DNA from 3 places in the Caballeronia sp. GAFFF2 genome. Region 2 is predicted to be linked to each of the others. Evidence: predicted binding sites of a transcription regulator. Region 2 holds the regulator's gene; each other region holds the start of a gene.

Region 1 (4,212 bases), on a different contig from region 2:
AGTTGCGATGCGCGCAGCACGAGCTCTTCGCCATGCGATGCGCCGTGCAGAAACGAGAAATTCGTGAACGCGAAAAGCTCCGCATAGTCAGGAAGCGTTGACGAGAAAAGATCCACGGCCACACCACCTATTATCCGAACAGGCCGTGAAGGAACCAGCGAACCTCTTCGGTCTTCACGCTCGGTCGTTCACGGTAGATCCAGTAACAGTTTTTATCGGTCGCTTCCGCGACATAGTAGTCGCGCGTCACCAGTTGGCCGTCATACCAGCCGGCCTCGATGCGCTCGCCCGTCGACACAAGCTTCAAAGGCGAGCCGTAAAACGGCCGATGATTCTTGATCATCAGCCGCACGGGTGAGTCGAGCAACCACGTTGGTCGCGGTAGGTCAGCAGGAGGAGGGCATGCCTTGGTTGTTGCCTGCACGGGCACCCATTGATTCGCATGCTCGGGCCGATGATCCGAGGTCGGTGCCGGCCGCAGGACGTTCTCGGCGCCCAGGCGCGCGACAAGCAGTTCGATCAATCGGTTGTGGTCCTGGGCCGAGCCGCCTGAATCGGGGAACAGCGAATCGCTGGGTGGCTCGGCGGGTTCCACTTTTGACGCGGTCAAGCGCACAGCAATCACAGCGGCTTCGAGCTGGATGCGCCCGAGCCGCTCCTTCAGCAGCCGAACAAGATGCTCTTCGTACCAGGTGGGTTCGGCCAGCGCGATGTCGATCGTCGTTGGCTCGATCGCCTGTCGCCCCCGTTCGTGCTCGAGCGTAATCGTCGCTTGCGTGAGCGCCAGCTGCTGCCCGCTCAACCATCCGCAAAGCTGCACGATCAGGCGCCGCGCTGAGAACAGCACCGCTTCCGCATGCTCGACGCGATCGGGCAGCTCCGTACGCGCATTAAAGGCAGGCGGCAGTTCCAGCCACTCATAAAATTCCGGCGACAGGCCATAGGCGCGGTCTAGCGAATCCAGTAAGTCCACACCGCACCTCTTTTTAAGACCTGCACGCGGCAGGCGGCGAACATCGTTGAGCACCCGGCAACCGAGGCCGTTGAACCATTCGGAGAATGACCGGACTTCGGGTACGACCATGAAAGGTAACTGCCCGAGATAGCGTTCGAGCGAACCCATCTTGAGCACCCGCCGTCGGCCACGCTTGGCAAGCAGCCACGCACCTTGCCCCGTGGGCGCGACGCCCATGCGCGCGGTCACACCAATCGCGTTGACCACCTTCCGGATCTCTCGGCACACGTGTCGGATGCCCCCGAAGAGGCGAAGACTGGCGGTTACATCGACCAGAATCGTTTCCTCTTCTCGAACCGCCACCTGAGGCGAAAAGCGCAATAGCGCGAAAGCGACTTCGCGTTGCACATCGATCTCGCGTGTTGGACTGCGGTCGTACATCAACGCATCTACTGCAAGCGTCGTGACCCCGCCGCGCTTCATCCCCACCATAACTCCTGCCTCTCTCGCCGCCTGGTCAAGCACGATGACCTCGTCGCGTTCGAGCACCACGCAGCCGTGTTCAGTCGGAGGCGAGTACCTCGGTCGGAACACCTCCAGCGAAAGCCGGGGCAGGAAGATGGCGACGAACACGGCCATGAGGACTGAGCAGAATCGGAGATGGTTGCAGGTGGATGGACAGTTGATCGGTTCGGGTTGGGCCTCGTCGCTTGATGACATCGACGGCGAGGCCGCCGTCGGCGGGTCGCACACCGAGCCGTAAGGCCGCTGGCGACGAATCCTGGGCGGCGGCAAGCGGTCGAACCAGAATCAGGAGGGTCTCGGTCGCCTGTGCCGCTAGATGCAATCGTCGTAACGCTTCCGACCGGATGTGCTGTTGCCAGAAGAGCAGGGCGCCGCAACTTCGAGCATTGAGCACGCGTTCGGCGCACCAGAGCGCATCCGCTGTCTTGGGCGCGCGCAGCATCATCAGTTTGTCCAGCGGCACGCCCAGATAGGCGAACGCCAGGCTGTTCGGGACGTGCGGTGCCTGCAGAAGCGCGACCGGCCGCTTGCTCGCGGCGACGAGCGCGGGCTTGAGCAAGCGCATCTCCCCGATCCCCGGCTGTTGCACCAGCAACTCAACCAGTGCGCCAATCGGCCATCCGCCACCGGGCAGCTCCGCCGACAGGGCCGCGTAGCCGGTGTCGATGGTCTTACCATCGGCACGCGCGAGCTGAGATCCGCGCCAGAGCGCCGGGTGAATCAACTCGATGTGTTGAGGCAAGGCGGCCATAGCACAATTTGAGAGTGCGAAAATACTGTATGGATGTACAGTATCGAGTGTAGCGTAGAAATAGAAGCAGTGATTTGCACCTTTTTATCTAGCCGAAGAAAAAGTCGACGCCTATGCTTGCTCCGAGACACCCAACGCCCGAGATTGCCGACTGCGTCGCCAAGTTGCGTCAAAACTATGGCGACGATTGACGTAGCCGTCGCGCGCTGCAATGCAGACGAGCCACGCGTCTTCGCGCGAACGAACGGTCGGACCGGAGTGCCCGACGAGTTCAGCCGCTGGACGGCTGATCGCAGCAATCGGAGCTACTGTCCAAGAAGCGAAGGGTCGTATGTTGGAACGGGCTGCGCTGCAAAGAACGACAGTCGTTCCACGTCGTTGAAAGTACCGGACGCGACCGCAACTAAATGGAAGTAAGCAATCAAGACAGCTGACTTCGGTGATTGAAGAAGGGAGCCGAGGAAGGCGGCTAGTACGTTGGGAACACGCAAGGAGCGGAATGAAGCTACCTAAAATTGACGAACTGACCGGCGCCCGGGCCGACCTCCTGTGCTTTCTGGTGGCAACGCTCGCCGCTTCGCATGCGCTGACGCAGGAGTGGCGGATAGATCACGTTGTGGAAAGCGGCCGCATTTGGCTTAAGCGCAACTTTGTTTCAATGGATTGGCTCGAGCGCGTCCGCATCGGCCAACTGGCCCTTAGAATTGCCCGGCGCGATCTGAAGGGAGCGGGCATTGCTCTTCGTCAATCGGATGTGCAGGTGTTATTTACTGGCGACATGGGATTGAACCATGCGAGCACGGTCGTCCAGAAGATGATGAAGCTATGCCGCGAGGCAACGGGCACGCTAAGCTGAACCATAAGCGAGCGGCACCAACGAGAACAAATTGGAGGCGGCAGTGTGCTACTCGGCGCAGATTCAGGCGGACTATCGATGCTACGTCAAAATGTTCGGCGCGCAGATGGACATTCGTGAGTTTGCGCGCCTGTTCTGGGAACACGCCGAAGGCAGCAAAGTCAAGATCCCAAAGGCGATGGACGACTCGTTTCTTCATCCTGAGAACGACGACGAACGGCAGATCAAAGAATTCATCGATCGTTTCAACACGGGGCAGGCGAATACGCTCGAACAAGAGCTATTCAAGCAGCGCGCGCGCCTCGCTGATGCCGAGCGTGCGTTGGACACCAAAGTAACCGCGGCGGCGACAAATAGCCGCCGCATCGCCACCGACAAGATCGATTCTGCGTTGCGCCGGCTTGATGATCTACATCGCACGACACCCAAGGATCGCGACTCGCGCATCTTTCCTGGCTACTATGCACCAGTGCTGATCATCGAAAACGGGCAGTACGTCGTGAAGCCGATGCGCTATCAATGTCGTATCGCGGGCAAGCCCACAAATTACGATCGACGCTTCCCTGGGACATACAACGCGCGGCGAGATAATTTGGAAGGTTTCTGGAAGCCCTGCTTCGGCCATACGCACGGCATCATCCTGGTCGACGTTTTCTATGAGAACGTCAGCAAGGCCAAGATGGAAGGCACTCTCCTGGAAGCGCATGAAAAGAACGAGAACGTTGTTTTGGAATTTCGTCCCAACAACGGCCAGTTGATGCTCGTTGCGTGCCTTTGGTCGCGATGGACGTCACGCGACGAGCCCGATTTACTCTCATTTGCTGCGATCACGGATGAACCACCGCCCGAAGTTGAAGCGGCTGGTCACGATCGCTGCATTGTCCCGATCAAAGCGGAAAACGTCCAAGCCTGGTTGAAGCCCGATGTATCGAATCTAGAGGCGTTGTACACCATTCTTGATGATCGGGACCGACCGTATTATGAGCATCAGCTTGCCGCTTAGATTTTGCCAATGCGAAGCTCAGGTTGCTCGTCGGTCCGGTTCAAGATACAAGACAACGACATGAGAATTCTTCGCATCACGTCTTGGCAAGTGCCTCGTACGCTTGTTCTGGTATATCCGCG
Region 2 (4,212 bases):
AGCGATGGCCCCGCGGCCACCACGGGCGCCGCGCCCGTCTTGCTCGTGCGGCGTTGCAGGAACCATTGCAGCGTGTTGATGAGGAGCAGCATGAGAAAGGACACGCACAGCATCACGACGGCGATGGCCGTCGCGCCGGCATAGTCGTACTGTTCGAGCTTGGTGATGATGAGCAGCGACGTGATCTCCGATTTCATCGGTACATTGCCCGCGATGAAGATGACCGAACCGTATTCGCCGAGCGCGCGCGCGAACGCAAGCGCGAAACCGGTCAGAAGCGCGGGAAAGAGCGCCGGCAACACGACGCGGCGAAACGTCAGCCAGCGCGTGGCGCCGAGACATGCGGCGGCTTCTTCCTGCTCGCGCTCGAAGTCTTCGAGCACCGGCTGCACCGTGCGCACGACGAACGGCAAGCCGATGAACGTCAGCGCCACGAGCACGCCGAGCGGCGTGAACGCCACCTTGATGCCGAGCGGCGCGAGATACTGCCCGATCCAGCCGTTGCTCGCGTACACGGCGGCAAGCGAAATGCCGGCAACGGAGGTCGGCAGCGCAAACGGCAGATCGACGATGGCATCGACGACACGCTTGAACGGGAACGTGTAACGCACGAGCACCCATGCGACCAGGAAGCCGAAGATCGCGTTGATGACCGCCCCGCCGAGCGCCGCCGTGAACGTGAGCCGATACGACGCCAGCACACGCGGCCCGGTGACGGCGCGAACGAACTGCGCCCAGTCGAGCGTCGCGGTCTTGGCGAAGGTCGCCGCAAGCGGAATCAGCACCACGAGGCTCAGGTAAGCCACCGTGATGCCGATCGTCAGCCCGAAGCCGGGTAACGCACTCGGCTTTCGGAAAGTGAACGTTGTCATCTTTGCTTCATCCTTGATCGTCCTGCCTTCGGCGCCGGGGGATAAGCGCACTGTTTTTTTGTCTCGTCATGCGCGGCCGTCTTTGCGGCCGCTTTCATTGCGACTCGAGCGCCTCGCGGCGCCCGGTCTCTTGCCTGCTTACTGCGGCTGATAGATCGAATCGAACACGCCGCCGTCCGCGAAGTGCGTCTTCTGCGCTTTGGTCCAGCCACCGAAGGTGTCGTCGATGGTGTAGAGCTTGAGCTTGGGGAACTGCTTGGTCAGCTCGGCGGGCACCTTGTCCGAACGCGGACGATAGAAATTGCGCGCCGCGATCTGCTGGCCTTCGTCGCTATACAGATACTTCAGATACGCTTCGGCCAGCTTGCGCGTGCCGTGCTTGTCGACGACCTTGTCCACCACCGCCACCGGCGGCTCGGCCAGAATGCTCACCGAAGGAACCACGATCTGGAACTTCTCCGGACCGAATTCCTTGAGCGACAGGAACGCCTCGTTTTCCCATGCGATCAGCACGTCGCCCTGACCGCGCTGCACGAAGCTGGTGGTCGCGCCGCGTGCGCCGGAATCGAGCACGCCTGCGTTCTTGTAGAGCTTGGTCACGAACTCCTTCGCGGTCTCTTCGTTGCCGCCGGGCTTGTGTTGCGCATACGCCCACGCCGCCAAATAGTTCCAGCGCGCGCCGCCCGAGGTCTTCGGGTTCGGCGTGACGATCGACACGCCCGGCTTGGTGAGATCGTCCCAGTCCTTGATGCCCTTCGGGTTGCCCTTGCGCACTAGAAACACAATGGTCGACGTGTACGGCGATGCATTGTCCGGCAGACGCTTCTGCCAGTCCGTCCCGACGATGCCCTTGGAGGCGAGCGCGTCGATGTCGTAAGCAAGCGCAAGCGTCACGACGTCTGCCTGAAGCCCGTCTAGAACCGCGCGCGCCTGGCCGCCGGAACCGCCATGAGATTGCTTGAAGGTGACCGTTTCGCCGGTGTCCGCCTTCCACTTCTTCGCAAAGGCCTGGTTGAAGTCCTGATACAACTCGCGCGTCGGATCGTACGAGACGTTCAGAAACGACGTGTCCGCGTGCGCGGTGGCCGAGATTCCGAAACTCGCCGCCGTGATCGCCAGCGCGGCAAAGAGTTGTTTCGCGCCGCCCTTCAATCCAGCCCTGATGCTATGCATTCCCCGTTCTCCGTCTTATCGAATTGACGGAATCAGTCTAAAGGCGAGCTTATATGATTAGAAATAATTGTTTCTCACTTTTTTAGATGCAAAAGTGCTAAAGCAAGGTTTTTCGCAGTCCGAGCGACAAATAGCGACTGTTTGAGCGCGTTGCAGCCTTGTCAGTAAAGGATCTGGCGACGAACTTCAAGTAAAGCTTGAAAAGCTCGAAATACTGTATAAAAATACAGTTATCTGTCCATCCATACAGTGCGCCGAGGCTCCAGCAAGTGACCAAACCCTCAAAACTTACCGCGCGACAGCAGCAAGTGTTCGAGCTCATCCAGCGAGCCATCGACCGCACGGGCTTTCCGCCCACGCGTGCCGAAATTGCTGCCGAGCTTGGCTTCAGCTCCGCGAACTCCGCCGAGGAACATCTGCGGGCACTGGCGCGCAAGGGCGTGATCGAACTCGCGGCGGGTTCGTCGCGTGGCATCCGCCTGTTGGGAGGCTCCGCGCGCATCGACCGTTCGGACGATCTTCCGCATCAGTTCACCTTGCCGCATCAGAGCATCATGCAGTTGTCGCTTCCGCTGGTCGGGCGCGTTGCGGCGGGCAGCCCCATCCTTGCGCAGGAGCATATTTCGCAACACTACGCGTGCGACCCTGCGTTCTTTTCGGGCAAGCCCGACTATTTGCTGAAGGTGCGCGGCTTGTCCATGCGCGACGCGGGCATTCTCGACGGCGACCTGCTTGCCGTACAGAAGCGCAATGAAGCGAAAGACGGGCAGATCGTGGTCGCGCGTATTGGCGACGATGTCACGGTGAAGCGCTGGAAGCGCCGGCCAGATGGCGTGGAATTGGTCGCGGAGAATCCCGACTACGAAAACATCTTCGTGCGCTCCGGCAGCGGCGACTTCGCGCTGGAAGGAATCGCGGTCGGGCTCATCCGCTCCGGCGAGTTCTAACGCACGACTCGAGCGCGCGGCGCGTCAACACCGCCGCCCGCTTCGCCTCCTCGCCCTCGCGCGACGCGGCACGTTTCAAAAATTACAAGCATGACGGCCACCGCTCGCGGCGTGCCGCGGTGCGTCCTATCGTCTGTCGTCTGTCGTCCGCCGTCTGGAGAGTCATCATGGAACGTTTCGCCCGTTTGCTGCCCTTTCGTCAGTTTGGCCGTCTGCGTCATTTGCGCTCGCTGATCTCATGCGCCGTGGCGCGGCCTGAAGCGGCGCCCGATCTCTTCGACGAGATGCCCGCGTTGCCGTCGCGTCAACCCGCCTTCGCCCGTGTGTCGCTCAATAGCGCGGTGCATGCGGAATCGGAACAGCGCGCGCCGGTGCGGGTGTATCGCAGTGAGTCGCGGGTAATCATGGTCGGCAATATCGGCGAGGTGTCGCGCATGATCGACCGGTGTATCGACGAGGAACGCGCCGGCGTTAGCAGCGGCATTCTGGCCTGAGCGCGGTAGAGCGTTTGCCGAGTGAATTTGAGTTATGTGTAATGCAGGCAGTCCGCAATCTATCGGCTGCAAGGAATGAAGCTCGGGATATATCCGGCGTGAACATGGTCAATCGTTCTTTCATGTCACCCATGTCACGCCGGGGGTCGTTCCTTCGCATGTCCCGCACTACGCGTTATCTCGTCGTCACGCTCGTCATTCTCTTCATCGTTGCAGGGTTAAGCCTTGTCTATGCGTCGCCCTATATTGCACTGAACCGCGTCAAGCACGCGGCCGATGCACGCGATGCACAGACCGTCAACGAATACGTCGACTTCCCCGCACTGCGTGAAAGTCTCAAAGAGCAAGTCGGAGCACTGCTGACGCGGCGCGTCGATATCCAGAAGAGCGGCAATCCGCTCGCGATCATCGGTGCAATGATCGGCGCGGCGCTCGTAGGGCCGCTGGTGGATTGCTACGCTACGCCCGAAGGCGTCGCCGCGATTTTGAATGGCATTCCGCCGCGGGGAGATCCAGGCGAGCATCCACCCGCTGTCGTGCCACCGGTTCGAGACGGTCAGGCGGCGGCGAGTTCACCGCCTTCGGAAGCGGCATCGAGCATGGTTGCGACTCAAGAACCGCCGCGACAACCACCGCAGACCACGGCCGGATATCGCAGCTTCGATACGTTCGTGGTGACCTACCAGCACGGTGCCGGCGATGCGCGGTACTCCGCGATCTTTCATC
Region 3 (4,212 bases), on a different contig from region 2:
GCTATTTTCTTTTTATCTCGCTCATTCTTGCGTCAATGCGCGTTTTATGTTGTTTGTCGAGGTGTTGGGCGCTGGGCGGGCTCAGGGTTTGTCCCGCATAGGAAAAACCCGCTGTAAGCTCACGCGAACCAGCGTTCCAGCCAGTCGCGGCGCTTCCTGATACACATGATCTTCGATGACGAGCGTGCCGCCGTGCATCGCCGTGATCTCCTTGACGATGGCGAGACCGAGGCCGCTGCCGTCGCCCTCGCGTCCGAGAATGCGATAGAAACGCTCGAGCACGCGCTCGCGTTCGGCGCTCGGAATGCCAAGTCCGGTGTCTTCCACTTCGAGATGAACGTGATCGAGATCGTGCTCGCCGGTCCGCACGCGCACGGTCACGCGTCCGTTCGGAGGCGTGTAGCGGATGGCGTTATCGATCAGATTCGACAGCAATTCACGCAGCATCACCGCGTTGCCCTCTACTTCGACGGGATACGCGGGCTCCTCGTAACCGATATCGATACCCTTCGCGAGCGCCGCCTGCACCCAGTCGCGCACGGCGAGCCGCGCGAGATCGGTCAGTTCGACGTGCGAGAAAATCTGCCCCGTCGCGCGATTTTCCGCGCGCGCCAACGCGAGCAATTGCGTGACGAGCCGCGCCGCGTGCTCGGAACTCGTGGCGATCTGTTCGAGCGAGCGCTGCACTTCCGTCGATACCTCTTGGCGCAACGCAAACTCCGCCTGCATGCGCAGGCCGGCGAGCGGCGTTTTCATCTGATGCGCGGCATCGGCGATAAAGCGCTTTTGAAACTCCATGTTCTGTTCGAGCCGCACGAGCAAATCGTTGAACGACGCCACGAGCGGCGCGATCTCGGGCGGCGCGCGGGCCGCTTCGAGCGGCGAGAGGTCGTCCGGACGCCGCGCGCGAATGTTCGACTGCAGCGCGTGCAGCGGCGCGAGCCCGCGCGAGAGGCCGAACCACACGAGCACGATGGCGAGCGGCAGGATCACGAACTGCGGCAGGATCACGCCTTTGATGATGTCGTTGGCGAGCTGGCTGCGTTTGTCCAGCGTCTCGGCGACCTGCACGAGCACCGGCTGCGTCTCGGCGGGATCGCGTCCCGGCGCGAGACCGGGCACATCGACCGTCGTATAGGCGACGCGAATGTCGTTGCCGCGCAGGGCGTCGTCGCGAAATTCGACGATGCCCGGCTGCGGACGATCGTCGTCATGCGGCAAGGGCATGTCACGGTCGCCGCCGACCAGTTCGCCGCGCGTGCCGAGCACTTGAAAGAACACGCTGTCGACGTTGTCGGCGCGCAGGAAATCGCGCGTGACATCGGGTAGACGCAGTTCGGCGACGCCGTTCACCGGCTGGATCTGGCGCGCGAGCATGTAGACGTCGGCTTCGAGCGCGCGGTCGAACGGACCGTTCGCAATCGACTTCGCGACCAGATACGTCACCGCGATGCTCATCGGCCAGAGCAGCAGAAGCGGCGCAAGCATCCAGTCGAGAATCTCGCCGAAGAGCGAGCGCGGATGCGTTTCGTTGTCGGGTTCGAGTTCGTCGGGAGGCGCGAACGGGTTGGCGTAGCGCGCGTCGCGCTTGGCGTCGGTGTCGCTTTCGGTGGCGGCGTGGTCGTGTCCGTGCCGGGCTTCGCTTGGTTCGGTGGAAACGGGCGACGCCATGCGCGGCTACTTGTATTGAGGGCTGGCGGGCAGGGAATCGCTCGCCGCGGGTTGGGCAACGGCGCCGTTGTCGACGGTGGCGACGGCTTTTTCCAGCGTGTAGCCGAGCCCGCGCACCGTGATGATGCGCGCGCCGCTCGCTTCGATTTTTTTGCGCAAGCGGTGCACGTACACCTCGATTGCGTTGTTGCTTACTTCTTCACCCCACTCGCACAGATGATTCACGAGCTGTTCCTTCGACACGAGCCGCCCGATGCGCTGGAGCAGCACTTCGAGCACGCCGAGTTCGCGCGCGGACAGGTCTACGACTTGCTCGCCGATATGCGCGACGCGTCCGACCTGGTCGAACGCCAGCGAACCATGCTTCACGACAGTCGGACCGCCACCCGCGCCGCGTCGCGTCAACGCTCGAACGCGCGCTTCGAGCTCGTTGAGCGCGAAGGGTTTGGCCATATAGTCATCGGCGCCGAGGTCGAGTCCCTTCACGCGTTCGTCGACACTGTCGGCCGCCGTCAGGATCAAAACCGGCATCTGCGAATTGCGTGCGCGCAGGCGGCGCAGCACCTCCAGACCGGGCATGAGCGGCAGGCCGAGATCGAGAATCAGGAGGTCGAAAGTTTGCAGCGAAAGGGCGGTATCTGCCTCGACGCCATGCTTCACATGGTCGACGGCGTATCCCGATTGGCGGAGTGATCGAATGAGACCGTCCGCGAGTATGCTGTCGTCTTCGGCAATGAGGATTCGCATCGTGTTGTGCGCCTTCGTGCGCGGCAAAGCGCAGTCATTGCCGACACCGCATTTCGCCCGGCGCGGCGGTCTCCAGGTGTTTTGCGGTTTTTGCGCGGTGCGCGCGGCGTGGAAAAAAGACTGCGTCGCGCGATCGGGCTTGCAAAAACTACTGTTTTTTTATACAGTGTCTGCGGGAGTGCTACAGACGGGCTCGAGTTCGTTTCGAGCTTGCCGGCACCCGCCTCAGACGCCGTTCATCATAGCAAAGGACGATTCATGGAAGAAAGCAAGAAAGGCCCGGCTGGCATGACTGCGGAGAAGGGCAAGGCATTGGCCGCCGCGCTCGCGCAGATCGAAAAGCAATTCGGCAAAGGGTCGATCATGCGGCTCGGCGCAGGCGAGGTGGTGGAAGACATTCAGGTGGTCTCGACAGGGTCGCTCGGTCTGGATATCGCGCTTGGCGTCGGCGGCTTGCCGCGCGGCCGTGTCGTGGAAATCTACGGGCCCGAGTCGTCGGGCAAGACCACGCTCACGCTGCAGGTGATCGCCGAGATGCAAAAGGTCGGCGGCACGGCGGCGTTTATCGACGCAGAACACGCGCTCGACGTGCAATACGCGCAGAAGCTCGGCGTGAATGCGCAGGAACTGCTGATCTCGCAACCGGACACGGGCGAGCAGGCACTGGAAATCGCGGATGCGCTGGTGCGCTCCGGCTCCATCGACATGATCGTCATCGACTCCGTCGCGGCGCTCGTGCCGAAGGCGGAAATCGAAGGCGAAATGGGCGACTCGCTGCCTGGTTTGCAAGCGCGCCTGATGTCGCAAGCGCTGCGCAAGCTGACTGGCACCATCAAGCGTACGAACTGCCTCGTCATCTTCATCAACCAGATCCGCATGAAGATCGGCGTGATGTTCGGCAACCCGGAAACCACCACGGGCGGCAACGCGCTGAAGTTCTATTCGTCGGTGCGCCTGGACATTCGCCGTATTGGTTCCATCAAGAAGAACGACGAAGTCATCGGCAACGAAACGCGCGTGAAGGTCGTGAAGAACAAGGTCTCGCCGCCGTTCCGCGAAGCCATTTTCGACATCCTTTATGGCGAAGGCATTTCGCGTCAGGGCGAGATCATCGACCTGGGCGTGCAGGCCAAGCTGGTAGACAAGGCGGGCGCCTGGTACAGCTATAACGGCGAGCGTATTGGTCAGGGCAAGGACAACGCGCGCGAATTCCTGCGCGAGAACCCGGACATCGCCCGCGAGATCGAGAACAAGATCCGCGAATCGCTCGGCGTGGCGGCAATGGCTGACGCCGTGGCGCCGGGCGCCACGGTGGCGGACGAGTGAGTTGTCGCTTAATCGTTACGTGGTCGTCGTCTCGTTGTTTAGATACTCACTTGGTCACTGACGATGTTGAAGCGCCGGTTCGGATCGAAGGCTGGCAGAACGGACGGAAGGTTCGGGCGGTCTGCTGGTTCTGATGATCCGAATGGCGCGAGTGATCCCCAGTCGCGTGACACTCAGTCGCGCGATTCGACGAAGGCGTTGCGTGGTGGCTGGCGGCGAGAGTTGCCGGTGAATGCGCGTGATGCTGCTGAGTTGGACGCAAGGGCGGCCGATGTTGATGCTGCTGCTGTCCGGGAAAGTGAGACACCGTCGTCCGAAGATCGCCGGGCGCGTCTGGAGCAAGCCCGCGCGTTGCTGATGCAGGCAGCGTCCATTCGTGAGGGCAACGCACCGTCGAGAAACGCAACCTCCAAGCCGGCAGTGGAAACGCCGACTCTGGCGACCAACCGTGCGCAGAACGCGTCACCC

What was found. Region 2 encodes LexA, which represses DNA repair genes until DNA is damaged. Its sites were predicted from a motif close to ACTGTATNNNNATACAGT; they were not measured.
Region 1: the regulator LexA is predicted to act here: its motif matches at 2,256-2,273, upstream of imuA (translesion DNA synthesis-associated protein ImuA).
Region 3: the regulator LexA is predicted to act here: its motif matches at 2,569-2,586, upstream of recA (recombinase RecA).

The regions. Positions count from the first base shown of each region.
Region 1 is NZ_JALQDA010000006.1:326,066-330,277, forward strand. Features, by position in the region: gene NCT04_RS04010 (error-prone DNA polymerase) at 1-116, opposite strand, end outside; gene NCT04_RS04015 (Y-family DNA polymerase) at 131-1,594, opposite strand; gene imuA (translesion DNA synthesis-associated protein ImuA) at 1,518-2,231, opposite strand; gene NCT04_RS04025 (hypothetical protein) at 2,731-3,087, shown strand; gene NCT04_RS04030 (SOS response-associated peptidase family protein) at 3,131-4,090, shown strand; gene NCT04_RS04035 (flavin reductase family protein) at 4,167-4,212, opposite strand, start outside.
Region 2 is NZ_JALQDA010000010.1:40,507-44,718, reverse strand. Features, by position in the region: gene cysT (sulfate ABC transporter permease subunit CysT) at 1-872, opposite strand, end outside; gene NCT04_RS07545 (sulfate ABC transporter substrate-binding protein) at 1,011-2,045, opposite strand; gene lexA (transcriptional repressor LexA) at 2,315-2,992, shown strand; gene NCT04_RS07535 (hypothetical protein) at 3,160-3,486, shown strand; gene NCT04_RS07530 (DUF2939 domain-containing protein) at 3,645-4,212, shown strand, end outside.
Region 3 is NZ_JALQDA010000006.1:14,857-19,068, forward strand. Features, by position in the region: gene NCT04_RS02705 (sensor histidine kinase) at 82-1,671, opposite strand; gene NCT04_RS02710 (response regulator transcription factor) at 1,678-2,418, opposite strand; gene recA (recombinase RecA) at 2,677-3,744, shown strand; gene recX (recombination regulator RecX) at 4,102-4,212, shown strand, end outside.